DNA from 2 places in the Bacillus methanolicus genome. Region 2 is predicted to be linked to the other one. Evidence: predicted binding sites of a transcription regulator. Region 2 holds the regulator's gene; the other holds the start of a gene.
The links. The regulator NrdR, encoded in region 2, represses ribonucleotide reductase genes. The targets are predictions, from matches to a motif close to AACACNATATATNGTGTT.

Region 1: C0966_RS09400 (vitamin B12-dependent ribonucleotide reductase) is a predicted target of NrdR. The motif match lies at 7,463-7,480, and genes of this name have one in related genera.

The regions. Positions count from the first base shown of each region.
Region 1 covers NZ_PNFF01000001.1:1,868,692-1,879,308, reverse strand. Annotated here, with positions in the region: gene C0966_RS09435 (DEAD/DEAH box helicase) at 1-740, opposite strand, end outside; glycine riboswitch at 915-1,007, shown strand; gene gcvT (glycine cleavage system aminomethyltransferase GcvT) at 1,239-2,345, shown strand; gene gcvPA (aminomethyl-transferring glycine dehydrogenase subunit GcvPA) at 2,364-3,710, shown strand; gene gcvPB (aminomethyl-transferring glycine dehydrogenase subunit GcvPB) at 3,703-5,166, shown strand; gene C0966_RS09415 (nuclease-related domain-containing protein) at 5,270-5,845, opposite strand; gene C0966_RS09410 (rhodanese-like domain-containing protein) at 5,881-6,261, opposite strand; gene C0966_RS09405 (lipoate--protein ligase family protein) at 6,445-7,281, shown strand; gene C0966_RS09400 (vitamin B12-dependent ribonucleotide reductase) at 7,635-10,196, shown strand; gene C0966_RS09395 (hypothetical protein) at 10,406-10,617, shown strand, end outside.
Region 2 covers NZ_PNFF01000001.1:2,180,602-2,191,218, reverse strand. Annotated here, with positions in the region: gene hflC (protease modulator HflC) at 1-643, shown strand, start outside; gene polA (DNA polymerase I) at 761-3,394, shown strand; gene mutM (DNA-formamidopyrimidine glycosylase) at 3,409-4,233, shown strand; gene ytaF (sporulation membrane protein YtaF) at 4,340-4,975, shown strand; gene coaE (dephospho-CoA kinase) at 4,996-5,598, shown strand; gene C0966_RS10960 (glyceraldehyde-3-phosphate dehydrogenase) at 5,847-6,878, shown strand; gene speD (adenosylmethionine decarboxylase) at 7,198-7,578, shown strand; gene nrdR (transcriptional regulator NrdR) at 7,799-8,281, shown strand; gene C0966_RS10945 (replication initiation and membrane attachment family protein) at 8,328-9,725, shown strand; gene dnaI (primosomal protein DnaI) at 9,742-10,617, shown strand, end outside.

The DNA of each region.
Region 1 (10,617 bases), 310 kb from region 2:
TCATCATCATTAAGAGACCGTGAGTTCCGTTTGTACTTTTCAAAGAATGCTGATTCATTGCCAAGATGACCCGGTTTTAATAAAGAAACTAAATGAAAGATTTCTTCAATCCGGTTTTGAATGGGTGTAGCTGTTAATAGCAGGCAAAATTTCTTTTTTAATTTTTGAACAAACTCGTAGTTTTTTGTTTTATTATTTTTGAGCTTGTGAGCTTCGTCGATAATAATCAAATCATAATCCTGCTCGTAAATCATTTCCCTATGTGGACTTCTTTTGGCTGTATCGATCGAAGATACAACAACATCACATTGGTCCCATACATAGCTTTTTCGCTGGGTGATGGCCGGGATAAAGAATTTTGAATTCAGCTCACTCGCCCATTGGGTTACAAGTGAAGCCGGAACAAGAATAAGCACTTTTTTCACAAGTCCCCGAATCATATATTCCTTCAGTATCAGTCCCGCTTCAATTGTTTTTCCCAGACCTACTTCATCAGCCAAAATGGCTTTGCCATGCATGTTTTCAACAACTTGTCTGGCCACTTCAAGCTGATGGGGAAGTGGAGTTAAATTCGGCAGGTGCTTCGGAGCTTGCAGACCTTCGAATTCAGGGATGACAGTATGTTTTTCCACTTCAACGGCCAGCTTAAATAGCTCCCAGTTTCCCCAGGGGCCGTCATCAGTAATTCGTTGCAAAAATTCATCCTGCCACGAGGAATCGAATTCAATCTGCACCGTCATGACAAATTGCTCCTTTACTAAAAATTTTATTGCTCAATCAAGCTCTTTAATGGTAGGATAAGATTAGCTTTGAAAGTTTAGAAATTTGCATATTAACAATCATTTTAAAATGTAACATCTAAAAGCTATCCGTAAAGTGTAGTATGGCCATAATGGAAAATTTTATAAATGCGAATGACGACAAGGGGAGAGACTACATTTGTAGCGCCGAAGGAGCAAGCAAAGCTGATTTGTGAATCTCTCAGGCAAAAGAACTCTTGTTTGACGCTGCTCTGGAGAGTGCTCCGCCATTAATGGAGCCACCAAAGAGGAAAGCCGCTATGGTAAACTTTCAGGTGCAAGGACAGAGACCTTCTCATGTTTTGAGGGGGTTTTCTGTCCTTTTTTGTTTGTCTAGTACCTTCGCTCATCGGGGTTGACTAAGACGCTTGCATTTTTCTTAATTGAATCAAATTCTGGGTAAACTAACATTAATTTGTTGGATGAAGGGGGATTATGATGTCTGAGCTTAAGCGCACACCGTTATTTGAGTCGTACAAGGAATACGGTGCCAAGACCATTGATTTTGGCGGTTGGGAATTGCCTGTCCAATTTTCAAGCATTAAAGAAGAACACGAAGCCGTCCGGACAAAGGCAGGATTATTTGATGTTTCTCACATGGGAGAAATTGAAGTAAAAGGGACTGGAAGTCTTGGGTATTTACAAAAAATGTTAACGAATGATGTTTCCAAAATAAAGACCGGAGGTGCCCAGTATTCGGCGATGTGCTATGAAAACGGCGGCACTGTTGACGACCTTCTCGTTTATAAGCTGGATGAAGATCGCTATTTGCTTGTTGTCAATGCTGCGAATATTGAAAAGGATTTCGAGTGGCTCAAAGACCATTTAGATGAAAATGTTGAAATTAATAATTTGTCTGAACAAACAGCTCAATTGGCTTTGCAAGGTCCGCTTGCAGAAGAAGTCCTTCAAAAGCTGACACCGGAAACAACTCTAAGCAATATCGGCTTTTTTGAATTTCAGCAGGATGTGAACATTAACGGTAAAAAAGCGCTTGTCTCAAGAACCGGATATACCGGTGAAGACGGATTTGAAATTTATTGTGATGCAATCGATGCACCTGCTCTTTGGAAGGAGATCCTGGAGGCCGGAAAGGAATTCGGCGTAATGCCATGCGGATTGGGAGCACGTGATACGCTGCGCTTTGAAGCAAGCCTTGCACTATACGGGCAGGAGCTTTCCCCTGAGATAAGCCCGCTTGAAGCAGGCATCGGATTTGCCGTGAAGCTTAATAAAGAAGCTGATTTTATTGGCAAACAAGCATTAAAACAGCAAAAAGAAAACGGGGTGCCGAGAAAGCTTGCCGGAGTAGAAATGATCGACAGAGGGATTCCGCGCCACGGTTATCAGGTATATAAAGGAAACGAAAATATTGGGGAAGTAACAAGCGGTACACAATCCCCAACATTGAAGAAAAATATCGGCCTTGTTTTAGTAAAAGCGGAGGAAGCAGAACTTGGTAATCAAGTCGAAGTTGAAATCCGCGGCAAGCGCCTAAAAGCAGTTATCGTGTCAACACCATTTTATAAAAGGGAAAAGAAGTAACAGGGAGGAAAGCAAACGATGAAGCATCGCTATTTACCGATGACAGAACAGGACAAAAAGGCAATGTTGGAAACAATCGGCGTATCTTCTATTGATGATCTGTTCAGCGATATTCCAGAACGCGTCCGCTTTAAGGGCGACTATAACATTAAACCGGCAAAATCAGAATCATCCCTAATGAAGGAATTAGCTCTTTTAGCAGAGAAAAATGCAGATTTAAAGAAGAATACTTCTTTTCTCGGAGCAGGTGTCTATGATCATTACATGCCGGTCATTGTAGATCATGTTATTTCCCGTTCAGAATTTTATACAGCGTATACTCCGTATCAGCCGGAAATTTCTCAGGGTGAACTTCAGGCTATTTTTGAATTCCAAACAATGATTTGCGAGTTAACCGGAATGGAAGTAGCCAATTCATCCATGTATGACGGCGCAACAGCTCTTGCGGAAGCCGCTATGTTAAGCGCTGGCCAGACAAGAAGAAAGAAAGTAGTTATTTCCTCAGCAGTTCATCCAGAAGCAAAAGAAGTCGTAAAGACATATGCGAAAGGACAATATATTGAGGTAGTCGAAGTTCCCTATAAAGACGGGATCACAGATATTGAGCAACTGAAAAATATGGTGACAGATGAGGTGGCGGCTGTCATTGTACAGTATCCAAATTTCTTCGGCCGCATAGAACCTTTAAAAGAGATTGAGGAAATCACTCATGGCCAAAAAGCGATGTTTGTCGTATCGAGCAATCCGTTGGCACTCGGTGTATTAACGCCTCCTGGAAAGTTCGGTGCCGATATCGTTGTCGGTGATGCCCAGCCGTTTGGCATACCAACAGCATTTGGCGGTCCACATTGCGGCTACTTCGCCGTTACAAGCAAACTGATGAGAAAATTGCCCGGGCGTCTTGTCGGCCAAACAGTGGATGAGGAAGGGCGCCGAGGTTTTGTTCTGACTTTGCAAGCACGCGAACAGCACATCCGCCGCGATAAAGCGACTTCCAACATTTGTTCGAACCAAGCCCTTAATGCACTTGCAGCCTCTGTTGCGATGACGGCTTTAGGAAAAAAAGGCGTAAAAGAGATGGCTTTAGCGAATATGCAAAAAGCGTATTATGCGAAAGAGGCATTTAAAGAAAATGGTTTTGAGGTCGTCTTTGAAGGTCCTGCTTTCAATGAGTTTATCGTGAAGCTGAATAAGCCTGTAAAAGAGGTAAACAAGGCTCTTTTACAGAAGGGAATTATTGGCGGATATGATCTCGGCCGTGATTTTTCAGATCTGGAAAATCACATGTTAATCGCTGTAACGGAATTAAGAACAAAAGAAGAGATTGATACTTTCGTGAAAGAATTGGGGGATTTCCATGCATAAACAAGATCAACCGCTGATTTTTGAAATTAGCACGCCGGGCCGCATTGGATACAGCCTTCCTGAAATGGATGTTCCGGAAATTGATGTAAACAACCTTCTGCCGGACGGGTATTTGCGTGAAGAAGAGCCTGATCTGCCGGAAGTTTCCGAGTTGGATATTATGCGCCATTATACAGCTTTATCAAAGCGCAATCACGGGGTGGATTCCGGTTTTTATCCGCTTGGATCTTGTACCATGAAATACAATCCGAAAATCAATGAAAACGTTGCCCGCTTCAATGGTTTTGCACACATTCACCCGCTTCAGGACGAAAGTTCCGTCCAGGGTGCGCTGGAATTAATGTACGACCTCCAGCAGCATTTAAAGGAGATTACCGGCATGGATGAAGTGACGCTTCAGCCGGCCGCAGGCGCTCATGGGGAATGGACAGGACTGATGATGATCCGGGCATACCATAAAGCAAACGGGGATACAAAGCGGACGAAAGTCATTGTTCCTGACTCCGCTCATGGAACGAATCCCGCATCTGCTACTGTTGCCGGGTTTGAAACGATTACCGTTAAATCGAATGAAAACGGACTTGTCGATTTGGACGATTTAAGACGCGTAGTTGGCGAAGATACAGCTGCTCTTATGTTAACAAATCCAAATACACTCGGTTTATTTGAAGAGAATATTTTAGAAATGGCGGAAATTGTCCATAACGCAGGCGGAAAGTTATACTACGACGGTGCGAACTTGAATGCCGTTTTAGCGAAAGCTCGTCCCGGAGACATGGGATTTGATGTTGTTCATTTAAACCTTCATAAAACTTTTACAGGCCCGCACGGAGGAGGCGGTCCGGGTTCAGGACCGGTAGGGGTAAAAGCGGATTTGATTCCGTTTCTTCCAAAACCTGTAGTAATGAAGCGCGGCGAGGAATATGTTCTTGATTATGACCGTCCGCATTCGATTGGCCGCGTCAAACCGTTTTATGGGAATTTCGGAATCAACGTTCGCGCTTACACATATATCCGTTCAATGGGGCCGGACGGCTTAAAAGCTGTCAGTGAATATGCCGTGCTAAACGCGAACTATATGATGAGAAGACTCGCAGAATATTATGATTTGCCGTTTAATAGACATTGCAAGCATGAATTCGTATTGAGCGGGAAGCGCCAAAAGAAACTTGGAGTGCGTACGCTTGACATTGCAAAGCGCCTGCTTGATTTCGGCTATCATCCGCCGACCATTTACTTCCCGTTAAATGTGGAAGAGTGCATCATGATTGAACCGACTGAAACAGAATCGAAAGAAACGCTCGATGCGTTTATTGATGCGATGATTCAAATCGCAAAAGAAGCGGAAGAAAATCCGGAAATCGTACAAGAAGCGCCGCATACAACAGTAGTCGGCCGGTTAGATGAAGCATTGGCTGCCCGAAAACCTATTCTTCGATATGTAAAACAATCATAACACTCAAAATTAGGCATGGTGCCACGCGCCATGCCTAATTTTTTGAGGCTGAATTGTGGAGTTTACTCTCGTTCAAGGTGCATTTACTCTCGTTCAGTGGAGTTTACTTCCGTTCAAAGTGGTATTCATAATTTTCACAACTTGAACAACGCCAATTCCTTAAAACTTTTATCATTCCAAGATTGCCACAAAATTCACATGCAACTCCAGTACGGATGTCGCTGCGTGGGATATGATACGTTTCGCAAATGGGTGGGGGAATATAGTTTCGATGGCTGCTCATGATTTCAGTGGATAACCAGTTGAACGAATCTTTTTTCAATTTACTAGGTTTATCATAGAGGCTTTTAATATATGAAGGAATTAATTTCGGGAATAAAACTTTTGTTTTCACAGGGGCTAATTCAACGATCTGCTTTGGATAAGCAAAGACAACGACTCCATATACAGGAAGATGGATACCGCGGATATGAATCCATTCCTCCAATAATTCAACGTTGCGCTCTACTTGTGCCGCCGGACTATCAAAGCCATCTATCTGTCCGTCAGCACTAGTACGGATTAATTGTGGAGGGGTTTCAATAAACTTCAAGCTTCCTGCAATATTTTTCACTTCAAAAACAACTGCGAAAGAGGGAGTTAGAAACAAGGTGTCAATTTCCAGAATGGATTTAACCAAAAAGACCGGGCAAAGCCCGGTTTCCTTTAACTCAATTATTTTGTTTTAATCTTGCCGGTCCATTTTTTGAATCCGCCTTCAAGATGGTATAAATCTCTATAGCCTTTACGATACAAAATTTGTGCAGCACGACCGCTGCGGATGGCGTTCTGGCAATATAAATAAACAGGCTTGTCCGGACGGATTTCCTTCAGTCTCATTTTCAGCTGAGAAAGCGGAATATTTCTTGCACCGAGAATATGTCCGGCCTCAAACTCATTCGGTTCACGTACATCAATAAGCTGTGCCTTGCGATACCCTTGGCGAAACTCTTCTTCTGTTAATGTTTTAACTATTTTTCGCTGATAAAGCCATGTAATAACTGAGTAAACAATGATAGCACCAGCGATGATTAAAATAAAATATAGCGTATCCAATCCATCTTGCTCCTTTCACTATGCTAAGCCATTCTTAATTATATAAGCCACGGCTCTATTGAGTAAAGAAAATCGGCGAAAAATCTTTGCGTACTCAAAATAGGCAAGTGTGACTTGCTTTGTTTAAAGAGAGAATTTTGATAGACTTAAAAGGTAGTAATAATAATACAAAGAGGGTTACATATGAGTAAAGAAGTATGGCGTTTTATTGATACAGGCAACGGATCACCGGCTTTTAATATGGCCTTGGACGAGGCGCTTCTTGATTGGCACAGTGAAGGAAAGATTCCTCCGGTGATCAGATTTTACGGCTGGAATCCTCCGACATTGTCAATCGGTTATTTTCAAAAGGTTGAAAAAGAGATTGATTTAGATGCGGTTAAAAGGCACAATCTTGGCTTTGTCCGCAGGCCTACCGGCGGCAGAGGAGTTCTTCATGAGCATGAGTTAACCTACAGTGTGATCGTTTCTGAAGATCATCCGAAAATGCCGAAAACGGTCACTGAAGCTTATCGGGTCATTTCCGAAGGAATTTTAAAAGGGTTCCATCATTTAGGGCTTGAAGCTTATTTTGCTGTTCCAAAAACGGCAGAAGAGAAAGAATCATTAAAAAATCCGAGATCTTCGGTTTGCTTTGATGCACCAAGCTGGTATGAGCTTGTGGTCGAAGGAAGAAAAGTAGCCGGAAGTGCGCAGACAAGGCAAAAAGGCGTTATTCTGCAGCATGGTTCGATTTTGCTGGATCTTGATGAGGATAAGCTGTTCAGTTTATTTAAGTATCCGAATGAACGGGTAAAAGAAAGAATGCAAAAAGCGTTTAAAGACAAAGCTGTTGCCATTAACGACATAAGCAGCCGGAAAATTACGCTTGAAGAAGCAAAAGAAGCATTCCGAAAAGGGTTTAGTGAGGGGCTTAACATTGAGTTAGAGCCATATGAACTGACAGATGAAGAGCTTGAATATGTACAAAAAATCGCAAAAGAGCGGTACGAGAATGATGAATGGAATTTTAGAAGATGAAAAAAGCGGCTTCGGCTGCTTTTATTTATTTTTCCAAATAACTTTCTAACTGTTAGCCGAAAGTGCAACCTCCGAAATTTGTTAAAATGAATCATTTAATGACGAAAATCGTTTATTAACTCTCTTAATCTCGTTTTTCTAGTTATTTTTATTTTTGACAAAATGAGAATTATTTGACCAAAACACAATATATAGTGGCATTAAAAATATTTTTCATACTATATATTGATTTTTTGTGATTGAAGTGGTAACTTAAGGGTAATTCGATAAAACAACTAGAATCAAATCAGCATTCTATTAGCAAAGAAAAACAAAAAAAGAAGTCTAGAAATTAGTTTGAAGGAGTTGTGATCATGTCTGTTGCGTTAGGACAAAAAATGAATATTAACATTGAGCGATTAAACAAGGACATTGGACTTTTTCCTCAAGTGCACCCAATTACCCCTGATATGAAAATCACTCACAAAGGGGTCTCTCGTTTAGTCATGCTTGATCGTTATACTTTCAAGGATACGGAGAAAATCACGTTGACGAACGGAGACTTCGTCGTACTTACCATCAAAGAAGATCCAAAATTTCCAGCCCGTGGATTAGGATTCATTCTTGAAATCGATTGGGAGAACAAATCAGCTAAGGTGTTAGTGGAAGAAGAATTCAGAGGTGTTCTAGATGATCCTGAAGAAGCAAGGACAGGAATTATTATCAGATCTTTGGATGTAATTGAGAAACCGCTTGAAATTTTCTATGAACAAATTGCGAAACGCAACGCAACAGGCTTAGCGGCTGTAGAAAAAACGGAAGAAAAGCGCAAGGAATGGTTTGAAAAGTTTTACCATGAGCTTGTGAATTTAAACTTTATCCCGGCTGGCCGTGTTTTATACGGTGCCGGCTCCGGTACAGATGTCACGTATTTCAACTGCTATGTAATGCCGTTTGTTCAGGACTCTCGTGAAGGAATTTCTGAACACCGCAAGCAGGTCATGGAAATCATGAGCCGCGGCGGCGGAGTCGGCACGAATGGATCAACGCTGAGGCCGCGTAACACTCTGGCAAGAGGTGTAAACGGAAAATCGTCAGGTTCCGTTTCCTGGCTAGATGACATTGCGAAATTAACACACCTTGTAGAGCAAGGTGGGTCCAGAAGGGGCGCGCAAATGATCATGCTAGCGGACTGGCATCCTGACATTATTGAATTTATTATTTCGAAAATGCAAAACCCACGCATTTTACGGTATTTAATTGAAAACACAAATGATGAAACGATTAAGAAACTTGCAAAGGACAAGCTGAAATTTACGCCTTTAACGGAGCAAGAAAAACAAATGTACCAGGGAATTGTTAATTACAAACACATTCCTGGTTATGGCGGATTCAGCGAGAAAATTATCAAAGAAGCAGAAGAAAAATTGAGAACAGGCGGAACCTATACTGTTCATAACCCTGAATTTTTAACAGGGGCAAACATCTCCGTTTGTTTAACAAAAGAATTTATGGAAGCCGTTGAAAAAGACGGCGAATATGAACTTCGCTTCCCGGATGTTGAAAGCTATGATGCTGAAGAAATGAAAATTTATAACGAAGAGTGGCACAAAGTTGGAGACGTGCGCGAATGGGAAAAGATGGGCCATAGAGTGCGCACTTACAAGAAAATTAAAGCGAGAGAGCTCTGGAATTTAATTAACATATGTGCAACATACTCTGCAGAACCAGGAATCTTCTTTATTGACAACGCGAACGAAATGACTAATGCTAAAGCGTACGGTCAGAAGGTTGTAGCAACAAATCCATGCGGCGAGCAGCCTCTTGCACCATACAGTGTCTGCAACCTTGCTGCCGTAAACCTTGCAGAAATGGCTGACAAAGAGAATAAAACCGTTAACTTTGAAAAATTAAAACGCACAGTTGAAATTGGCGTCCGCATGCAGGATAACGTTATTGATGCGACTCCATATTTCCTTGAAGAAAATAAAAAGCAAGCTTTGGGAGAACGTCGTATTGGCCTTGGCGTAATGGGTCTTCACGATCTCTTGATTTACTGCGAAACCGAATACGGATCAGAAGAAGGCAACAAGCTAATTGACAAAGTATTTGAAACGATCGCGACAACGGCTTACCGCGCTTCTATAGAACTTGCGAAAGAAAAAGGAAGCTTCCCTTATTTAGTAGGTGAAACAGAAGAAGAAACAAATCGTTTACGCGAAGCTTTCATCAATACAGGATATATGAAAAAAATGCCTGAAGATATACGACAAGCGATTTTGGAAAACGGAATCCGGAATTCACATTTATTGACCGTTGCTCCCACTGGATCCACTGGTACAATGGTTGGGGTATCTACCGGACTTGAACCATATTTCTCCTTTTCCTACTACCGAAGCGGACGCCTCGGCAAATTTATTGAAGTGAAAGCGGAAATCGTTCAAGAATACTTAGAAAAACATCCGGAAGCAGATGAAAACAATCTGCCGCACTGGTTTGTAACAGCGATGGAGCTATCACCTGAAGCACACGCTGATGTACAATGTGTCATTCAGCGCTGGGTTGACAGCTCGATCAGTAAAACAGTTAATGCGCCGAAAGGCTACACTGTCGAGCAGGTTGAAAAAGTTTATGAGCGTCTGTACCGCGGAGGTGCAAAAGGCGGTACTGTCTATGTAGACGGTTCCCGCGATTCACAGGTGCTGACGTTAAAAGCTGAAGAAAATACCTTTGAAGAATCAGTGGAACAAAAAGAAGAAAAGCAAAAGCAGCACGTTGTTCTAGTTGAAACCATCAACGAACTTCGCTCGACCGATGTAACAATCGGCTCTGAAGTCGGCAATATATGTCCTGTCTGCCGCAAAGGAACCGTTAAAGAAATCGGCGGCTGCAATACTTGCACAAATTGCAATGCCCAATTAAAGTGCGGGTTATAATTAATACGTGAATGAGGATGGAAAAATATTTCCGTCCTCTTTTTTGTATTCGCCCGGGTTTTTTATTGGAATCGAGTGTTTGGAGATAACTGTTTGCCTGGTACACAGGGATAGTCTAATCTCATAAAAAGAGAAATTATGAAATGATTTACTATTTTTAACCAATACAGTACAATAATGTTAATAGTTTGCAAAGGAGGAAACTTAAAATGAAAAAATACCTAATGGTCATATGTCTAGTTTTTAGTCTAACTAGTATGACCGAACTAGTAAATGCAGCTAAAGTAGAACAGAGTCCTGCATTAGAAAAATCTCAGATTACTATTGATAATTTAGTAGGTGCCGATTTTTTAAATATTTATGGATTAGATAAGGGAGATATCGTTAAGGTTTATGATTCGAAAAACAAGCTTTTATTAAA
Region 2 (10,617 bases):
AAAAGACAAAAAACGGATGTTGATTGATAACTATGCGATTTGGAGAATTGAAGATCCAAAAAAAATGATCACAAATGCCAGAACGGTTGAGAATGCAGAAACGCGTATGGAAGAGTTTATTTATTCAGTTGTCCGTGCTGAGCTGGGACAATTAAATTATGATGAGATTATCAATGATGAAAAGTCATCAAGAGGATCATTGAATGATCGCGTTACAGAAAAAGTAAATGAATTGTTATCAAAAGATAACTATGGAATTGTTGTGACAGATGTAAGAATGAAGCGGACAGATCTGCCTGAAGAAAATGAACAATCTGTATATACGAGAATGATTTCGGAACGTGAATCGAAAGCGCAGGAATACCTTTCCATGGGGGACGCAGAAAAAAACCGGATTATAGCGGAAACAGACCGTGAAGTAAAGGAAATTCTGGCAAAAGCCCAGGCTGACGCAGAGTCGATCCGTGCTGAGGGCGAAGCAGAAGCGGCCAAAATATACAACAAAGCTTTTTCGAAAGATCCTGACTTTTATTCTATGTTCCGTACGCTTGAATCATATAAAAAAACAATCAACGGAGAGACGGTCATTGTTCTTCCGTCCGATTCCCCATATGCACGCTTGCTAATGGGATATACAAAATAATAACAATAAAGCATCTAGCCGTTATTTTCCTTTCTAATTCTTATCGTGATAGAATAAAGAAGGGAAAATAACGGTTTTTTGTTCAATCATAGATGTATTTTTGAAGGAGGATTTTGGGTGGAGAAGAAACTCGTATTAATAGACGGCAACAGTATTGCATACCGGGCATTCTTTGCGCTTCCATTATTAAATAATGAAAAAGGCGTCCATACGAATGCAGTCTACGGTTTTACAATGATGTTGATGAAAATACTAGAAGATGAGAAGCCGACCCATATACTTGTTGCCTTTGATGCCGGCAAAACAACTTTTCGCCATAAAACGTACAGCGAATACAAAGGAGGAAGACAGAAAACGCCTCCGGAGTTATCGGAGCAATTCCCATTTATTCGTGAATTGCTGGATGCTTTCGGGATTCGCCAGTATGAATTGGAAAATTATGAAGCAGACGACATTATCGGTACACTTTCAAAACGTGCGGAAAAAGAAGGGTTTCAAGTCAAAGTCATTTCCGGAGATAAAGATTTAACCCAGCTCTGTTCAGAGAAAACGACGGTCGGTATTACTCGCAAAGGAATAACCGATATTGAAGAATACACTCCTGACCATATAAAAGAAAAATATGGGCTGACACCTGAACAAATTATTGATATGAAAGGATTAATGGGAGATGCTTCAGATAATATCCCCGGTGTTCCGGGTGTAGGAGAAAAAACAGCGATTAAGCTGCTTGCTGAATTTGAAACGGTTGAAAACTTGCTGAACTCGATCGATCAAGTGAGCGGAAAAAAATTGAAAGAAAAGCTGGAGGAATTTAAAGACCAAGCGCTCTTGAGCAAAGAGTTGGCCACGATTACGACAGAAGCCCCGGTAGACCTTGAACTGGAGGAGATTGAATACGAGGGTCTCCAAAAAGACAAGGTCATCAAGCTTTTTAAAGACCTGGCATTTAATTCTTTATTAGACAAGCTTGGCGGAGAATCTGAGTCAGAAGAAACAGAGCCGATGGAAGAAATTGAATTTGAAATTGTGTCCAATGTTCAATCAAACATATTTACTGATAATAATATCTTTTATGTTGAAGTGCTCGAGGATAACTACCATTATGCTGACATTATCGGATTTTCAGTTGTCAATAAAAAGGGAAAATTTTTTATTCCTGCAGAAATTGCCTTAAAATCAGAGGTTTTCAAAGAGTGGGCAGAAGATGAAACGAAAAAGAAAACCGTTTACGATACAAAACGGTCTGAAGTTGTTCTCCGGCACCATCAAATTCATTTAAAAGGCGTGGAGTTCGACTTTTTGCTGGCATCCTACATAATTAACCCGTCCGAATCCATTGATGATATTGCTTCAATTGCAAAAAGGTACAAATTTACAAGTGTTCAATCAGATGAAGCTTTTTACGGAAAAGGGGCTAAACGGAAAATTCCTGAAGAAGAAAAACTGGCAGAGCACCTTGTCCGTAAAGCGGTTGCAATGGATGCATTAAAGGGGAAACTTGAATTAGAGTTAAAGGAAAACCAGCAATATGAATTATTTAAGGAACTTGAAATGCCTCTGTCGCTCATTCTTGCAGATATGGAATACCAGGGGGTTAAGATCGATATAAACCGCCTTCGTGATATGGGTCATGAAATCAATGAGCAGCTAAAGGAAATTGAAAATAAAATATATGATTTAGCCGGTGAAAAGTTTAATATCAACTCTCCTAAACAGCTTGGCGTTATTTTATTTGAGAAGCTGGGACTTCCGGTGATGAAAAAAACAAAAACCGGTTATTCGACTTCAGCCGATGTATTAGAAAAGCTTGAACAGGAGCATGAAATTGTAAGGGAAATTCTTCATTACCGCCAGCTTGGAAAATTGCAGTCTACGTATATTGAAGGTCTTTTGAAGGTAGTTGACCCGAAAACAGAGAAAGTCCACACAAGGTTTAACCAAGCGTTAACACAGACAGGACGGTTAAGCTCTACCGACCCGAATTTACAGAACATCCCGATCCGGCTTGAGGAAGGGCGGAAAATACGTCAGGCATTTATCCCTTCTGAAAAAGACTGGGTAATTTTTGCCGCCGATTATTCGCAAATTGAATTACGGGTGCTCGCTCATATCGCCAATGATGAAAAATTGATCCAGGCTTTTAAAGAGGGTTTGGATATCCATACAAAAACAGCGATGGAAGTCTTTCATGTCGAAAAAGATGAAGTGACTTCCAATATGCGCCGCCATGCGAAAGCCGTCAATTTTGGCATCGTATACGGTATCAGTGATTATGGCTTATCCCAAAGCCTCGGCATTACGAGAAAGGAAGCGGCGAAATTCATTGAGAGGTATCTTGAAAGCTATCCCGGCGTGAAAGAATATATGGAAGAGATCGTGAAAGATGCCAAGCAAAAAGGATATGTCTCAACGATTCTTCATCGCCGCCGCTATTTGCCGGAAATTACGAGCCGCAATTTTAACGTTCGAAGCTTTGCAGAGAGAACGGCAATGAATACGCCTATTCAAGGAAGTGCTGCAGATATTATTAAAAAAGCAATGATTGATATGGCAGAACGGCTGAAAGCTGAAGGGTTGAAAACTCGTCTTCTCCTGCAGGTGCATGACGAATTAATATTTGAGGCGCCAAAAGATGAGATTGAAAAACTCACAGAAATTGTACCGGATGTTATGGAGAATGCTGTTGAATTAAAAGTGCCGTTAAAAGTGGATTATTCTTTCGGCCCTACCTGGTTCGACGCGAAATAAAAGGAGGGACAAGAGTGCCGGAACTTCCGGAAGTAGAAACAATAAGAAGGACATTAATAAACCTAGTTCTTCATAAACAGATTGACCGTGTATCTGTTTTTTGGCCGAAAATGATTAAACACCCTGAAGAAGTTGAACAGTTTAAGGATGCTCTAATTGGCCAAACGATTGTACAGATCGGGAGAAGAGGTAAATTATTAATTTTTTATACAAATGATTATGCGCTTGTATCCCATTTGCGGATGGAAGGGCGCTACACTTTGTTTTCAAAGAATGACCCAATCGAAAAACATACACATGTCAATTTTCATTTTTCTGACGGGACAGAGCTGCGATATAAAGATGTTCGTAAATTTGGAACAATGCATTTGTATAAAAAAGGAACTGAATTTCAATATCCTCCGTTAAATCAGCTTGGACCGGAGCCTTTTTCTGATGATTTTACGATCAATTCGCTTGCCGAAAAACTCGGCAAAACGAACAGAAAAGTGAAAACAGCGCTTTTGGACCAAAAAATCGTTGTCGGGCTTGGAAATATTTATGTCGATGAAGCTCTGTTTCGGGCGAAAATCCATCCGGAACGGGAAGCCAATTCATTGACTGGGGAGGAAATCGAGCGCCTTCACAGGGAAATTATCGCAACTTTATCTGAAGCGGTTTCCAAAGGAGGAAGTACGATTCGATCGTATGTCAATTCCCAAGGACAGATTGGTATGTTTCAGTTAGAACATTTTGTGTACGGCCGGGAAGGAGAGGAGTGCAAGATTTGCGGCTCACCGCTTGAGAAGTCAGTTGTAGGCGGCAGGGGCACACATTACTGCGCAAACTGCCAAAAATGAAATAAGGAATGAAAAGCGGTGCTTCCGTTTTTCTGATTCTCATTGCACATTAAATGGGCTTCTTTCATATACTATGCTTAGCGATTGACAGGAAGGAGCTCATAAGATGGCGCAGTTGATTTCACTTCTATTACTAGCTTTTGCTGTCAGTCTTGACAGTTTTAGTGTTGGCTTTACTTACGGATTAAAGAAAATGAAAATCCCATTAAAATCGATTGCCGTTTTAGCATGCTGTTCAGCCGTGACTCTTTTGGCAGCTATGGGAATCGGTCATTTTTTTGAAAACCTTCTTAAACCAGAAGTTTCAGAAAGTTTAGGGGGCATCATTCTGATTTTTCTCGGCGGCTGGGTCTTGTTTCAATTTTTTCGGCCGGAAAAATTGAAGGATGTTTCTCCAACTGAAAAAACAATAGTTAATTTTGAAATTAAATCATTAGGTATTGTAATTAATATTCTTCGTAAACCTATGTCTGCAGATTTTGACCGGTCTGGAACAATTACCGGCATCGAAGCATTTATGCTGGGGCTCGCTTTATCATTAGATGCTTTTGGAGCCGGGGTCGGTGCTGCGATGCTCGGGTATTCTCCGGTTTTTTTAGCAGTGACCGTCGCTGTTATGAGTTCCTTATTTGTGTACGTTGGGATGAAAACCGGTGCGTTGTTTTCAAACAGCACATGGGTACAAAAGTTTACTTTCATACCTGGTGTCTTGCTAATATTCATAGGAATTTGGAAAATGTAGTTTTAAGAGAGGAATCGGATATGGCTTTAGTCGTAGGATTAACAGGTGGCATTGCTAGTGGAAAAAGCACCGTTTCAAATATGATAAAAAATCTTGGAATTACGGTTATTGACGCAGATGTTGAAGCCCGCCTCGCTGTTGAAAAAGGTAAAAAGGCATATCATGAAATTGTTTCGCATTTTGGTCCGGAAATTTTACAAAGCGATGGCACCATTGACCGGGCAAAACTTGGATCGATTGTTTTTCACAACAGTGAAAAGCGGATGCTTTTAAACACGATTGTCCATCCGGCTGTCCGTGAGCAAATGCTTTCCAAAAAAATAGACGCAGAAGCTCGTGGGGAAAAAATGATTGTTATGGATATTCCCCTTTTGTTTGAAAGCGAGCTGACAAATATGGTCGATAAAACCTTGCTCGTATATGTAGATGAAGAGATCCAGCTAAAAAGGCTAATGGAGCGCAACCATTTTACAGAGCAGGAAGCGAAAGCGAGAATCAATTCACAAATGCCTTTAAAGGAAAAAATATCGTTAGCGGATGCTGTGATCGATAACAACGGAACGATTGAAGAAACACGAAAACAGCTTATGCGGATTTTGTCTGAATGGGGCTATACAGAATGACAGAAAGGGAGGGATTGTATTCCTCTCTTTTTTATTTTCATAAGGTTTTTTCGATTTCCCTTCGTATGTCCTTAATGAAAAACGACATACTAAAACCAGACAATCAACATCATAATCATACAAATCATTCGGATAGAAAAATATTTTTAAATTTTGTATTTTATATAACACATACAAGGACTAATATGTTATACTAATAACAAAATTGTTTTTGAAAAGTATAACATTAATGCGGAAGGGGACGTAAAATGAAGGCAAGAATAGCGATTAACGGTTTTGGAAGAATTGGTCGAATGGTGTTCAGAAAAGCCATCCTTGAAAATAACCTTGAAATTGTGGCCATTAATGCAAGCTATCCTCCTGAAACGCTGGCCCATTTGATAAAATATGACTCAACACACGGAAAATTTGACGGAGAAGTCATTCCTGATGAAAATGCGTTGATTGTAAATGGAAAACGAATCCAACTATTAAATAATCGAAATCCGCAAGAACTTCCATGGAAAGAATTAAATATCGATATTGTGATTGAAGCAACAGGCAAGTTTAATTCACGTGACAAAGCAAGTCTTCATCTTGATGCAGGTGCAAAGAAAGTAATTTTGACGGCCCCTGGGAAAGATGAAGATGTAACCATTGTTATGGGAGTAAATGAAAGCGTTTTAAATATTGATAAACATAATATTATCTCGAATGCATCATGTACGACAAACTGTTTAGCACCTGTGGCAAAAGTGCTTGATGAAAAATTTGGAATCATAAACGGATTTATGACGACTGTCCATGCATACACAAATGATCAAAAGAATCTTGATAATCCGCACAAGGACTTGCGTCGTGCAAGAGCATGCGGGCAGTCAATCATACCAACGAGCACCGGTGCAGCGAAAGCTTTGTCATTAGTGCTGCCGCAGCTTAAAGGAAAACTGCACGGCATAGCTCTTCGCGTACCAACACCAAATGTTTCTCTCGTTGATTTGGTTGTTGACTTGAAACGTGAAGTTACTGTTGACGAAATAAATGAAGCATTTCTTTCAGAATCCAATGGTTCATTAAGTGGAATTCTTGATATTACTTATGATCCGCTTGTTTCGATCGATTTTAATACAAATGAACATTCAGCTATCATTGACGGTCTTTCAACGATGGTGATCGGCGCTAATAAAGTGAAAGTGTTAGCATGGTATGACAACGAGTGGGGCTATTCTTGCCGAGTTGTTGATCTTGCAAATCTTGTTGCAAAGGAAATGTTCACCAGTTCTGCAATAAAAGTTGGCTAATCAAATTGTTTATTTAACTTCCCCAATTACCTATTTACTTACCGGATACCGGTAAGTTTTTTTTTTTTCGTAAAGTTGAGGAAATGGGGTTCAATTCATTTTTAACAATAATTATCATAAAAAAAATTTATTCATGTGTTGCAAAAAAAATTTAAACAAAGTATACTAATCATCGTGAACTTCTTGAAATAAGGTAACGATAGCTACTTAAAGGGTTAGGACCTCTTTGGACTAACTTTCCCCCGTGGTAGTTTGGATACCAGTTTCGAATATAAATTTCAGGAAAATTAGCAAAAAAGTTAAAGGGGGAGCTTTAATTATGGAAACAATGGGTCGTCACGTTATTTCAGAATTGTGGGGTTGCGATTTTGAAAAGCTAAATGACATGGAGCAAATTGAAAAAATCTTCGTTGAAGCTGCATTAAAATCTGGTGCAGAAATCCGCGAGGTAGCATTCCACAAATTTGCACCGCAGGGTGTGAGCGGAGTTGTTATTATTTCCGAGTCTCATTTAACAATTCACAGTTTTCCTGAGCACGGATACGCCAGCATTGATGTTTATACATGCGGCGATTTAGATCCTAACATTGCTGCTGATTATATTGCAGAAGCGTTAGGAGCCCAAACACGCGAGAATATTGAAATCCCGCGCGGAATGGGTCCTGTTAAAGTGAAACAAGCGCAGGCACAAGCATTGTAATAATTGAAAATGAATGATAAGAGGTGTATTTAATACACCTCTTTTTAATTACTAAAAAATATGTAAATTGTTATTATAAACAGTTTGATGGTGAATCTACATATTTGGGATCTGCGAAAAACGCGAAAAAATCGAGTACTACTTGTACTAACATTTTCTTTTTTATAAGATATTAATAAGTGATAGTTTACTTTATTAATCCATTGCTGGAGCTGATTGTATGAAATGCCCTTCATGTCAAAATAGCAGTACTCGTGTTTTAGATTCCCGGCCTGTTGATGAGGGGCGGTCAATTCGCAGAAGACGGGAATGTGAAAATTGCGGGTACCGTTTTACAACGTTTGAAAAAGTAGAAGAAATTCCTCTTATTGTCGTTAAAAAAGAAGGAACACGCGAAGAATTCAGCCGGGAAAAAATATTAAGAGGCCTTATAAAAGCATGTGAAAAACGGCCTGTTGCACTTAATCAATTAGAAGATATTACCCAAGAAGTAGAAAAAGAACTTCGCTGTCAAGGTGTGTCGGAAATAAAAAGTGAGACGATCGGTGAAATGGTGATGGACAGGCTTGCCAAAATTGATGAAGTGGCATATGTGCGATTTGCCTCTGTCTACCGTCAATTTAAGGATATTAATGTTTTCATTGAAGAATTAAAAGAACTGATTAAGAATAACAGTCATAACGGAGCTGAAGATGATCTTTAGCTCTTTTTTCAATGATGGATTTTTTTACTGAAAGGTTTGAATAAAGATGGCGCTGCACTGGCAAGAAATTTTACCTGTTGACCGATATAACGTTCGCGCGAACGGGCTTCTTCATGATTATGACCGCAAAGTATTGACTTTATTATATCAGCCGTTAATTGGACCTGTATGTTTTAGTTTATACATGACATTATGGGCTGAATTGGAAGAAAATCGGCTTTGGTCCGAATCTTCTTCTCATCACAGTTTAATGACTTTGATGGGTATGAACCTGAAAGAGATTTATCTGGCCCGCTTGAAGCTTGAAGGAATCGGATTAATGAAATGCTATGTCCGTCATGATGATGATTATCGGTCGTTTATTTATGAGCTCCAGCCTCCGTTGACACCGGAACAGTTTTTTTTAGATGGGATGCTAAATATATATTTGTACCGTAAAATCGGAAAAAATCAGTTCAACCGCTTAAAGCGTTTTTTTAGTGATCAAAAAATTCCCGAACCGAATGATTATAAAGAAATTACAAAGCCATTTCAGGATATTTTTGCATCTGTTCCTCCTTCCGCTTTTCAAATGAACAAAGAAGCATCCAATGATCTTCTTCCTGCTGATGGCCATGTTTTTATTGGAAGGAAAGAACAGGAAGGAATACAAATTGATGAATCAACATTTAACTTTGAACTGCTGCAAGCAGGCTTGCAGGAATCCCTCGTTCCGAAAACAGCTTTAAATAAAAAAGTAAAAGAAGCAATCAGCAATTTAGCTTTTCTATACGGAATCGATGCGATTCAAATGAAAAATATTGTCATTAGTGCTGTTACAGCAGATAATGAAATTGATATTGAAGAACTAAGAAAAGCAGCAAGAGATTGGTATCAATTTGAACATAATGATCAGCTCCCTTCGCTCGTAGACCGGGTGCAACCGGCAATTTACCATTCGGGCAGTTCTGAACCGAAATCAAAGGAAGAAGAGCTCATCCGCTATTTGGAAACAACTTCACCAAGACAGCTCTTAAAAGACCTTTCAGACGGAGCGGAGCCTTCAAATGCCGATTTAAAAGTTATTGAAGAAATTATGTTTAATCAAAAGCTTCTTCCGGGAGTTGTGAATGTACTTATTCAATATGTTATGCTAAAGACAGATATGAAGCTTGTAAAAGGCTATATTGAAAAAGTCGCCAGCCAATGGGCGCGCAAAAAAATAAAAACGGTCAAAGACGCTATGGAACTTGCCAAAAATGAGCATAAACAATATATGGAATGGGCTCAAGGTAAGAAAGCTGCTGCCGGTTCTCAAAGGACTAAGAAACCTGTTCGCACGGAATTGCTGCCGGAATGGTTCGTTCAAAAACAAACGGCCGATGAGAAAAATGATGAAGATGATGATTTTGATTTCGAAGCCGAAAAGCGTAAATTGGAAGAGGAACTCAAAAAGTATAAGTGAGGGGGTGAGTCTTTAAATGCAAAATATTAATGATACTCTAAAAAAACTTGCAAATAATGTGGATTTCCAAAAACGATATGAATTAATGAAACAAGAAATTTATCAAGATCCATATGTAAAAGCATTTTTGGCTGAAAATCGAGGTTCCATTACCCCGGAGATTCTTGAAAAAAGTTTAACGAAGTTGTATGAGTACAGTACTCAAAGCAAAGAATGCAAAGAGTGCCCAAGTCTTGAAGGCTGCAAAAATATTATGAAAGGCTACCACCCCCACTTAGTGCTGGCCGGCAGTACAATCGATATCAATTATGACCGCTGTCCTCGCAAACGGTTATACGACAAACGAAGAAAAGAAGAACGGTTAATCCAGAGCATATATGTGCCGAAAGAGATTCTTAACTCTTCTCTCGGTGAGCTTGAGCTGGATAAAGGAAGACTCAAAGCAATCAAGCTCGCAAAAGACTTCGTTGAAACATACCGTCCCGGAGAAAAACAGAAAGGGCTTTATTTGTACGGGCCATTTGGAACGGGAAAAACGTATTTATTAGGTGCCGTTGCCAATGAATTGGCTAAAAAACAGATAAGTTCATTGATTGTTTATGTTCCAGAATTTTTCCGTGAAATGAAGAATTCGATTGGCGATCAAACGGTAAACGAGAAACTTGAGATTATGAAAAAAGCTCCGATTTTAATGCTGGATGATATTGGGGCAGAAACGATGAGCAGCTGGGCAAGAGATGAGATTTTGGGAACCATTCTTCAATTCCGGATGATGGAGAATTTACCAACTTTCTTTACCTCCAATTTTAATCTGACAGAACTGCAGCACCACCTTGCCCATAGTCAGCGCGGTGAAGAAGAACAGATAAAAGCTGCAAGAATAATGGAACGG